Regions from separate parts of the Massilia sp. CFBP9012 genome, predicted to be linked through region 3. Evidence: predicted binding sites of a transcription regulator. Region 3 holds the regulator's gene; each other region holds the start of a gene.

Region 1 (3,251 bases), on a different contig from region 3:
CGGGACTCCAGCTGATGGTGATGCCGTAAACGCCTACGCGTTGCGACGGCGCGGGACGCCGCGCTCGTACCATGCAGGCGCGCCGGGAACGAGGGCGGCGCGCACTTCGCGGCGCAGGGTGGTGGCGGGAATCGCGTCGGCTGCCAGCTGGCGCAGACGGTGCACGTCGGCGTGCCGGCCGCGCGCCGCCAGTACGTCCAGGATGGCGTTCACGTCCTGCACATAGTTGTGGATCTCGGCCGGGATGCTGGGCGCGGCGGTAAAGCGCTTGCGGCGCTCGCGGAAGGCGTCCATCAGGTAATCGGCATGCTGGCGGATGTTTTCTTCCGGGTTCGGCATCAGGCGTTCGGCAAGTTCGGCGTCGCCGGCGGCGATCACTTGCGGCAGCACGACCCGGATGCAGGAAGCGGCCAGCGCCGGCGCCACGGTTTCCAGTTGCAGGAACAGGTCGCGCGTGCGCACCGGCTGGTCGCGCGCATGGTCGATCGAGACCACGTCGAGCAGGTGGTCGCGGTTGCCCTGGCCGGCCAGCAGCAGGGCGGCATTGCGCTCGCGCACCGCCTCGAGCGCCGCGTCCGCCGGCGGATGGGCCTCGGCCAGCACGGCCCAATCGGCCAGCGCATAGGAGCGGCGTACGCCGTACAGGGACGGATCTTCTTCCAGTGCGTGCTCATGGAACCAGACCAGCTCTTGCAGTGCGGCGTCGTACTGGCCGTGGTCGGCCAGTTCGCGCGCCGCCACCAGGCGTTCGATGGGGTTACTTACCTCGTCGCTCATGCGCCCACCCACGGCAATCCCGCCTTGCACCAGCCGCCGAGCGTCTTGCGATGGCCTTCGCCATCCCTGTCGCCCTCGAAACCCTCGAGGATGTCGAAGGCATTCGCATAACCGAGTTCGGTCGCCACGCGGGCGCTGTGGCGCGAGCGTACGCCCGAACGGCACAGGAACAGCAGGATGTCATCCGGGTTTGCGACTTTTTCCAGCTGGGCGCCGAAGTCCGGATTCGGCACGCCGCCCGGATACGTCGCCCACTGCACCGCCGCATGCTGGGCGTCGGGGATGGCAACCCGGCCCACCCAGTCGCGTTCGGCATTGGTGCGCACGTCCACCAGTTTGACGTTCGGGCTGCTCCTGAGCAGCTCAAACGCCTCTTGCGGCGTCACCGCACCGGCATAGGGCTGGCCTGCGCCACGCTGGCGCGCCGCCTCGAGAATGTTTTCTGTCGTCATAATGTTCGGTCCGTTTTTGGGCATCCAAAGGCGATGCACCACCGTGGATCAGTGTATCCTGCTCTGAAATGGTGCATTGACACATGGTTGCACTTGATTGGTGCATTCGGCATGCGCTGTAAATCTTTCGACAAGCTTGCCGATCGACGCGATTTTATGGGTAAACTGGCCCGTCCCTCAAGAACGATTTGTGCATGCTCTCATGCAATTAACTGGGCACGTGGGGTGTCACCAAGTTGGCATGCTTCGTGCTTCAACATGATGCAAGTTGTCGGTTCTCATGACCCGACTTCCTTTTTTCAATTAGGAGATTCCGAATGGCAAAGTCCGCCGCAGATGTAATGCAACTGGTCAAGGACAACGAAGTCAAATTCGTTGATTTACGCTTCGCCGATACCCGCGGCAAGGAACAGCACGTCACGGTCCCGGTGTCGCACTTCGACCTGGACAAATTCGAATCCGGCCACGCCTTCGACGGTTCGTCGATCGCCGGCTGGAAAGGTATCGAAGCTTCGGACATGCTCCTGCTGCCAGACCCGAACACCGCCAATATCGACCCGTTCATGGAAGAGACCACGCTGTTCATGCAGTGCGACGTCATCGAACCGTCGGACGGCAAGGGCTACGACCGCGACCCGCGCTCGATCGCCAAGCGCGCCGAAGCCTACCTGAAATCGTCGGGCATCGGCGACACCGCCTACTTCGGCCCGGAGCCGGAATTCTTCATCTTCGACTCGGTCCGCTGGAGGCTGGACATGTCGGGCTGCTTCGTCAAGATCGACTCGGAAGAAGCATCGTGGTCGACCGACAAGGAATTCGAAGGCGGCAACAGCGGCCACCGTCCGACCGTCAAGGGCGGCTACTTCCCGGTTCCACCGGTCGATTCGTTCCAGGACATGCGCTCGGAAATGTCGCTGATCCTCGAATCGATGGGCATCCCGGTCGAAGTGCACCACCACGAAGTGGCCGGCGCCGGCCAGAATGAGCTGGGCACCAAGTTCTCGACCCTGGTCGAGCGCGCCGACTGGACCCAGAACCTGAAATACGTCATCTGGAACGTCGCCCACAGCTACGGCAAGACCGCGACCTTCATGCCGAAGCCGATCAACGGCGACAATGGCTCGGGCATGCACGTGCACCAGTCGATCTGGAAAGACGGCAAGAACCTGTTCGCAGGCGACGGCTATGCCGGCCTGTCGGAAACCGCGCTGTTCTACATCGGCGGCATCATCAAGCACGCCCGCGCGCTGAACGCGATCACCAACCCGGGCACCAACTCGTACAAGCGCCTGGTGCCTGGCTACGAAGCCCCGGTCAAGCTGGCCTACTCGGCCCGCAACCGTTCGGCCTCGATCCGCATCCCGCACGTGGCGAACCCGAAAGGCCGCCGCATCGAGACCCGCTTCCCGGATCCACTGGCCAACGTCTACCTGTGCTTCGCCGCGCTGCTGATGGCCGGCCTGGACGGCATCCAGAACAAGATCCACCCGGGCGAAGCCGCGACCAAGGACCTGTACCACCTGCCACCAGAAGAAGACAAGCTGATCCCGACCGTGTGCGCCTCGCTCGAAGAAGCGCTGGAAGCCCTGGACAAGGACCGCGAGTTCCTGACCCGCGGCGGCGTGTTCAGCGACAGCATGATCGATGCCTACATCGAGCTGAAGATGAACGAAGTGCAGCGTCTGCGCATGACCCCGCACCCAGCCGAATTCGACATGTACTATTCGTCGTAATCACTTGGCAAGCTGTTGTGCCTGCGCATCGCCAGCCTTGACGGCGATGCCATGAAACGCGGGGAAAGCGATGGCTTTCCCCGCGTTTTTTGTTGCTTCGGGTATAGTCGGGCGCGACTACAATGCATCTTTCCGCCGATGCAAGCTACCGAGTGATAGGAATGACAAACATCGTTTTTCACGGCGCCGTGGCCATGTTCGCCCTGCTGTTGTGCGCCTCGGCCCAGGCCCAGATCTACCGCTGCACGGACGCCAACGGGCGCCCGCTGTACACCGACGTCAAGGTCGG
Region 2 (3,251 bases), on a different contig from region 3:
CGCCGGCAGGCCGAGCGACTTGACCAGCTCGACGATGAAGTGGCCGGCTTCCTCGCTGCCATAGCCATCGTCGATATATTCGTCCGAGAACAGGGACGGATCGAGCCATATCGGCTGGCCGTCGACGCGCCAGAAGATATTCAGGGCCCAGCGCGGCAGCGGCTCGCCCGGATACCATTTGCCCTGGCCATAGTGCAGCATGCCGCCCGGCGCGAAATGGCTTTTCAGCCGGTGCATCAGATTGCCGGCCAGTTCGCGCTTCTTGTCGCCGTGCGCCAGGGTATTCCATTCCGGCCCGTCCATATCGTCGATCGAGACGAAGGTGGGCTCGCCGCCCTGGGTCAGGCGCACGTCCTGGGCCAGCAGATCGGCATCGACCTGCTGGCCGAGACGGTCGATGGCCTGCCAGTCGGTTTCCGTGTACGGCTTGCTTACGCGCGGGTCTTCATGGATGCGGGTGACCGTCATCTCGTGGATGAAGGTGACCTCGGCCTGGTCGCTGAAGCCCGTCACCGGCGCCGCCGACGAGGGTAGCGCGGTGCAGGCCAGTGGGATATGGCCTTCGCCCGCCAGCATGCCCGAGGTCGGGTCGAGTCCGATCCAGCCGGCGCCGGGAATGTACACCTCGGTCCAGGCATGCAGGTCGGTGAAGTCCTCGAGGGGGCCGCTCGGACCGTCGAGTGCTTCCTGGTCGGCGCGCAGCTGGATCAGGTAGCCCGAGACGAAGCGCGCCGCCAGCCCCATTTCGCGCAGGATCTGCACCAGCAGCCAGCCGGTGTCGCGGCACGAGCCGGAACACTTTTCCAGTGTGTCTTCCGGCGTCTGCACGCCAGGCTCCATCCGCAACAGATAGGCGATATCGCGCTGCAGGCGCTGGTTGATCGCCACCAGGAAATCGTTGGTATTCATCGGCTGCGCCAGCAGCTCGCGCCGCGCCGCCTCCACCCAGGCCAGCAGGCGGGGACCGGGCGGCTCGGCCTGGGCATACGCGCTCAGCTCCGTCTTCAGTTGCGCCGGATAGGCGAAGGGGAAATTCTCGGCATAGCTCTCGATGAAGAAATCGAAGGGATTGATGACCGTCATGTCGGCAATCAGGTCGACCGTGAACTCGAGTGTGTCCGTTTTTTCCGGGAACACGAAACGGCCGATGTAATTGCCGTATGGGTCTTGCTGCCAGTTGATGAAATGCTCTTGCGGCAGCACCGACAGCGAATACGACAGGATCGGCGTGCGCGCATGCGGCGCCGGACGCAGGCGCACTTCATGCGGCGAGAGGGCGACTTGCCGGTCATAGCGGTAGCTGGTCTTGTGGTGCAGCGCGATACGGATAGCCATGCGGGAGTGCCTTTATAGGAGAGGTCACGAACGATACCAGCACCGTCGATGCATGCCTGTTTCAACAGTATTTAAGCATGATTCATACCCGCAATATAATGCGCTCGTGCGGCGTCGCCCCAGCTGGCACGTTTCTTGATTGCACTTATGCCACTGGAGGATCCGATGCCGAAATTTTACGATGAAATGTATTCCACTGCGGCAACTGCACGGCCTCACTATGACGCGTTCGCGCGCTGGCTTGCCCTGCAGTCGCCGCAACTGATCGCGCAAAAGCGGGCCGAAGCCGAGCTGACCTTCCAGCGGGTGGGAATCACCTTCGCTGTGTACGGCGACAACGCCGGCAAGGAGAGGTTGATTCCATTCGACATCATTCCGCGCGTGATCAACGCCGCGGAATGGGCCAAGCTGCAGGCCGGCCTGGTGCAGCGGGTGACCGCGCTGAACCGTTTCCTGCATGATGTCTACCACGACCAGGCTATCCTGAAGGCGGGCATCATCCCGCCCGAACAGATCCTGAACAACGCGCAATACCGGCCCGCCATGCAGGGCGTCAGGGTGCCTTCCAATATCTACGCCCATATCGCCGGGGTCGACATCGTGCGCGCGGGCGAGGGCGAGTTCTACGTCCTCGAAGACAATCTGCGGGTGCCTTCCGGCGTGTCCTACATGCTGGAAAACCGCAAGATGATGATGCGGCTGTTTCCCGCGCTGTTCGCGAGCAACCGCGTGGCGCCGGTCGAGCACTATCCCGACCTGCTGCTCGACAACCTGCGCACCGTGGCGCCGCACGGCCTCGACGATCCGACCGTGGTCGTGCTCACGCCGGGCATGCATAACTCGGCCTATTTCGAACACGCCTTCCTGGCCCAGCAGATGGGCGTGGCGCTGGTGCAGGGGCAAGACCTGTACGTCAGCGACGACACCGTCTATATGCGCACCACGCGCGGGCCGAAGCAGGTCGACGTCATCTATCGCCGCATCGACGACGACTACCTCGATCCACGAGCCTTCCGCGCCGAGTCCACCCTGGGCGTGCCGGGCCTGCTCGACGCGGTGCGCGCCGGGCGGGTCGGCCTGGCCAACGCCATCGGCACCGGGGTGGCCGACGACAAGTCGATCTATCCCTATGTGCCGGACATGATCGAATTCTATCTGGGCGAAAAGCCGATCCTGAACAACGTGCCGACCTACCAGTGCAGGAAGAAAGACGATCTCGCGTACACCTTGTCGCGGCTGCCGGAGCTGGTGGTCAAGGAAGTGCACGGCGCGGGCGGCTACGGCATGCTGGTCGGGCCGGCCTCGACCCACGCCGAGATCGAGGCTTTCCGCGAGCGCCTGGTGGCCAACCCGGACGGCTATATCGCCCAGCCCACGCTGGCCTTGTCGGCTTGCCCGACCTATGTCGAATCGGGCATCGCGCCGCGCCACATCGACCTGCGTCCCTTCGTCTTGTCGGGCAAGACCGTCTCGATGGTGCCGGGCGGCCTGACCCGGGTGGCGCTGCAGGAAGGTTCGCTGGTGGTCAATTCGTCGCAGGGCGGCGGCACCAAGGACACCTGGATTTTGGAGAACTAGCATGTTGAGCCGCACCGCAGATCATTTGTTCTGGATGGCCCGCTACACCGAGCGGGCCGAAAACACGGCCCGCATGCTCGATGTCCGGGTCCAGTATTCGCTGATGCCGCAGTCGGCGCAGGCCGAGCAGCAGGGCTGGCGCAGCATGCTGGGCGTGTCCGAGCTGGAGGCGCAGTTCGAGGCCAAGTACCCCGCGCTCACACAGAAGGACGTGATCGACTTCATGGTGCGCGATCCGGACAACCCGTCCTCGATCACCAGCTGCCTGCGCGCATCCCGCGAGAACGCGCGCGCCGTGCGCGGCTCCCTGACCACCGAGGTATGGGAAACCGAAAATA
Region 3 (3,251 bases):
TGCCCCGGCGCATGCGACAGAAAGTGGCTGCCGCCGACGTCCGGGAACAGGCCGATGTTCACCTCGGGCATGGCCATTTTCGTGCGCTCGGTCACGATGCGCAGGCCGCAGTCCGGGCCGCCCTGGGCGATGCCCATGCCGCCGCCCATCACGACGCCATCCATGATGGCGATGTAAGGCTTTGGATAGAAATGGATCAGGTGATTCAGCGCGTATTCTTCGGTGAAGAAATCCTCGAGCAGCGCGCTGCCGCCCATCGGCGTCGCATGGCCGACCTCATGGAAGAAACGGATGTCGCCGCCCGCGCACAAGGCCTTCTCGCTGCTGCTGGTCAGTACGACCGCCTCGACCTGCCCGTCATGCTGCCAGGCGCGCAGCACCGCGGTCAGCGCGCGCACCATCTCGAGCGACAGCGAATTGAGCGCCTTCGGGCGGTCCAGGGTGATGATGCCGGTGCGGTTGGCGATGCGGGTCAGGACGTGGTCGGTCATGGGGTGATCAGTGGTCGGTAAAACCGTATCTTACCCCGCCGGATTGGATGTGCCACAGATGCAAAAAGGGCGTCCCCTCAGACGCCCTTAGCTAGTGTGAGCCCTGCGCCTGATCAGGCGACAGCAGCGTCTTCGCCGTCGATTTCCGGCATGCGTTTGATCGAAGTACGGCTATGGTCTTTCAGTTGCTGCTTGTGTTTGAGGATCTGTCGGTCCAGCTTATCCATCAGCGTATCGATCGCGGCGTACAGGTCTTGTGCGACGCTGGCCACGTGCAGGGTCTTTCCCGACACCTGGACGTTGATCTCTGCTTTTTGCCTTTTTTCTTTTTCAGTGAGGTTGTCGACGGCCAGGAAGACGTGGGTGTCGATCACCTGGTCGAAATGGCGAATGATGCGCTCGAGCTTATTCTGAACGTATTCACGGATGGCGGGGGTTACTTCGAGATGATGGCCACTGATTGTGAGGTTCATACACACTCCTTTGAAAATGTTGCACCGTGTGGACCACAGGAACGCGACAAGGCACGATGTCTGTGGACGGCGCAGTTACAAGGACTTGCGGAGGCTTACAGGGGGTATCTTGAGGGCTTCACGGTATTTTGCAACCGTGCGGCGCGCGATGACCATGCCTTGTTCCCCGAGCATCTCCGCGATCTTGCTGTCGGATAAAGGGTTCCTAGGGTCTTCTGCTCCTGTCAATTGTGCAATGAGCGCACGGATTGCCGTCGAGGATGCTTCGCCTCCCGCCTCGGTGGCAACGTGGCTGCCGAAGAAATACTTCAACTCAAACATGCCGTGCGGGGTCAGCATGTATTTCTGCGTTGTGACACGAGAAATTGTGCTCTCGTGTAGGCCTAGTGTATCAGCTATCTCACGTAAAACAAGGGGCCGCATGGCAACCGCGCCATGGGAGAAAAAATTGCGCTGGCGCTCGACGATCGCCTCCGCCACACGCAGGATGGTGTCGAAACGCTGGCGCATATTCTTGATGAGCCACTTCGCTTCCTGCATCTGCGCGCCCATCTGCGCCTCGCTCTTGCCCTGCTTGAGCATGCTGGCGTACAGGCTGTTGACGCGCAGGCGCGGCATCACGTCCGGGTTCAGGGTGACCGCCCAGCCGCTCTTGGAACGGCGCACGATCACGTCCGGCACCACATAGTCCGACACGTTCGAAGCGAACGCCGCGCCCGGATGCGGATTGCATTGGCGCACCACGGCCTGCACCTCGCGCAAGTCTTCGTCGTCGCAGTCGAGCGCTTTTTTCAGCTTGCTGTATTCGCGCTGGGCGAACCAGCTCAGGTAACCCTCGACGATGGTCAGGGCCATGCGCCGCGTCACCATCGGCACGCCCGGCATGCGCCGGATCTGCAGCGCCAGGCACTCGGCCGCGCTGCGCGCGCCGACGCCCACCGGGTCCATGCTCTGCACCAGCGCCAGCGCGCAACGCAGCTCTTCGATCTCGATGTCGAGTTCTTCGGGCAGCCTTGCATGGATCTCGTCGAGCGGTTCTTCGAGGTAGCCGTTGTCGTCCAGCGCATCGATCACCAGCTCGGCCAGCGCGCGGTCGCGCGCCGACAGGGTGGCTTCGCGCACCTGCTCCATCAGGTGTTCGCGCAGGGTGATGGCGCAGGCTTCCAGCTGCGGGCGGCCGTCCTCGTCCTCGCCACCGCCGCCTGAAGATGGCGCGCCACCTTCGCTCCAGTCGGCGTCGCTGCGCTCGTTGTCGGCGCCGCCCTCGAAACCCTCGCCCTCCTGCGCCGGCGCATCCTGGCCCTCGGCCTGCTGGCCGGGCGCCGGCGGCGCTTCGCCACTGGCGGGCGCATTGTTGATGGCGCCGTCGGCCAGCAAACGCACCGAATGGTCGAGCGGGTCGTCGAGCCGCTCGAGCAAGGGGTTATCGCCCAGTATCTGCTCGATCTCCTGGTGCAGTTCGAGCGTCGACAGTTGCAGCAACCGGATCGACTGCTGCAGTTGCGGCGTAAGCGCGAGGTGCTGCGAAGTGCGAAGTTGCAGGGACTGTTTCATCTAGGCGTCGCTCACATGCGGAAGTGTTCACCCAGGTACACGCGGCGCACCGACTCGTCCGCGATGATGTCGTCAGGGCGGCCGGAGGCAAGCACCGCGCCCTGGTTGATGATGTAGGCGCGGTCGCAGATGCCGAGCGTCTCGCGCACGTTGTGGTCGGTGATCAGGACACCGATCCGGCGCTCCTTCAGGAAGCGCACGATGCGCTGGATCTCGATCACGGCGATCGGGTCGACGCCGGCGAACGGTTCGTCGAGCAGCACGAAGCGCGGATTGGTCGCCAGCGCGCGCGCGATCTCCACGCGGCGGCGCTCGCCGCCCGACAGCGACAGCGCCGGGTTCTCGCGCAGCTTCTCGATCTGCAGGTCGGCCAGCAAGGTGTCGAGGCGCTCGTTGATCTGGTCTTTCGACAGCGGCTTGCCGTTGTCCTTCTGCAGCTCGAGCACGGCGCGGATGTTATCTTCCACCGTCAGCTTGCGGAATACCGAGGCCTCTTGCGGCAGGTAGGACAGGCCCAATACGGCGCGGCGGTGGATCGGCAGGCTGGTGATGTCGGTGCCGTTGATGTCGATCGAGCCGGCGTCCGACGGCACCAGGCCGACGATCATGTAGAACGACGTGGTCTTGCCGGCGCCGTTCGGGCCCAGCAAGCCGACCACTTCACCGCACTCGACCTGCAGCGACACGTCGCGCACCACCAGGCGCTTGCCATAGCTCTTCTGCAGGCCCTTGA

What was found. Region 3 encodes sigma-54, which starts transcription at its own class of promoters, with help from an activator protein. Its sites were predicted from a motif close to TGGCANGNAANCTGCTTT; they were not measured.
Region 1: a site for sigma-54 is predicted at 1,467-1,484, ahead of glnA (type I glutamate--ammonia ligase). Genes of this name have one in related genera too.
Region 2: a site for sigma-54 is predicted at 1,408-1,425, ahead of SOM61_RS17890 (transglutaminase family protein). Genes of this name have one in related genera too.

What each region holds. Positions count from the first base shown of each region.
Region 1 is NZ_JAXCWM010000002.1:428,367-431,617, forward strand. It holds gene SOM61_RS04585 (CocE/NonD family hydrolase) at 1-29, shown strand, start outside; gene SOM61_RS04590 (hypothetical protein) at 34-777, opposite strand; gene SOM61_RS04595 (rhodanese-like domain-containing protein) at 774-1,229, opposite strand; gene glnA (type I glutamate--ammonia ligase) at 1,547-2,962, shown strand; gene SOM61_RS04605 (DUF4124 domain-containing protein) at 3,124-3,251, shown strand, end outside.
Region 2 is NZ_JAXCWM010000010.1:176,925-180,175, forward strand. It holds gene SOM61_RS17890 (transglutaminase family protein) at 1-1,335, opposite strand, end outside; gene SOM61_RS17895 (circularly permuted type 2 ATP-grasp protein) at 1,501-2,913, shown strand; gene SOM61_RS17900 (alpha-E domain-containing protein) at 2,915-3,251, shown strand, end outside.
Region 3 is NZ_JAXCWM010000003.1:467,878-471,128, reverse strand. It holds gene SOM61_RS07020 (enoyl-CoA hydratase/isomerase family protein) at 1-491, opposite strand, end outside; gene hpf (ribosome hibernation-promoting factor, HPF/YfiA family) at 605-964, opposite strand; gene SOM61_RS07010 (RNA polymerase factor sigma-54) at 1,040-2,518, opposite strand; gene lptB (LPS export ABC transporter ATP-binding protein) at 2,530-3,251, opposite strand, start outside.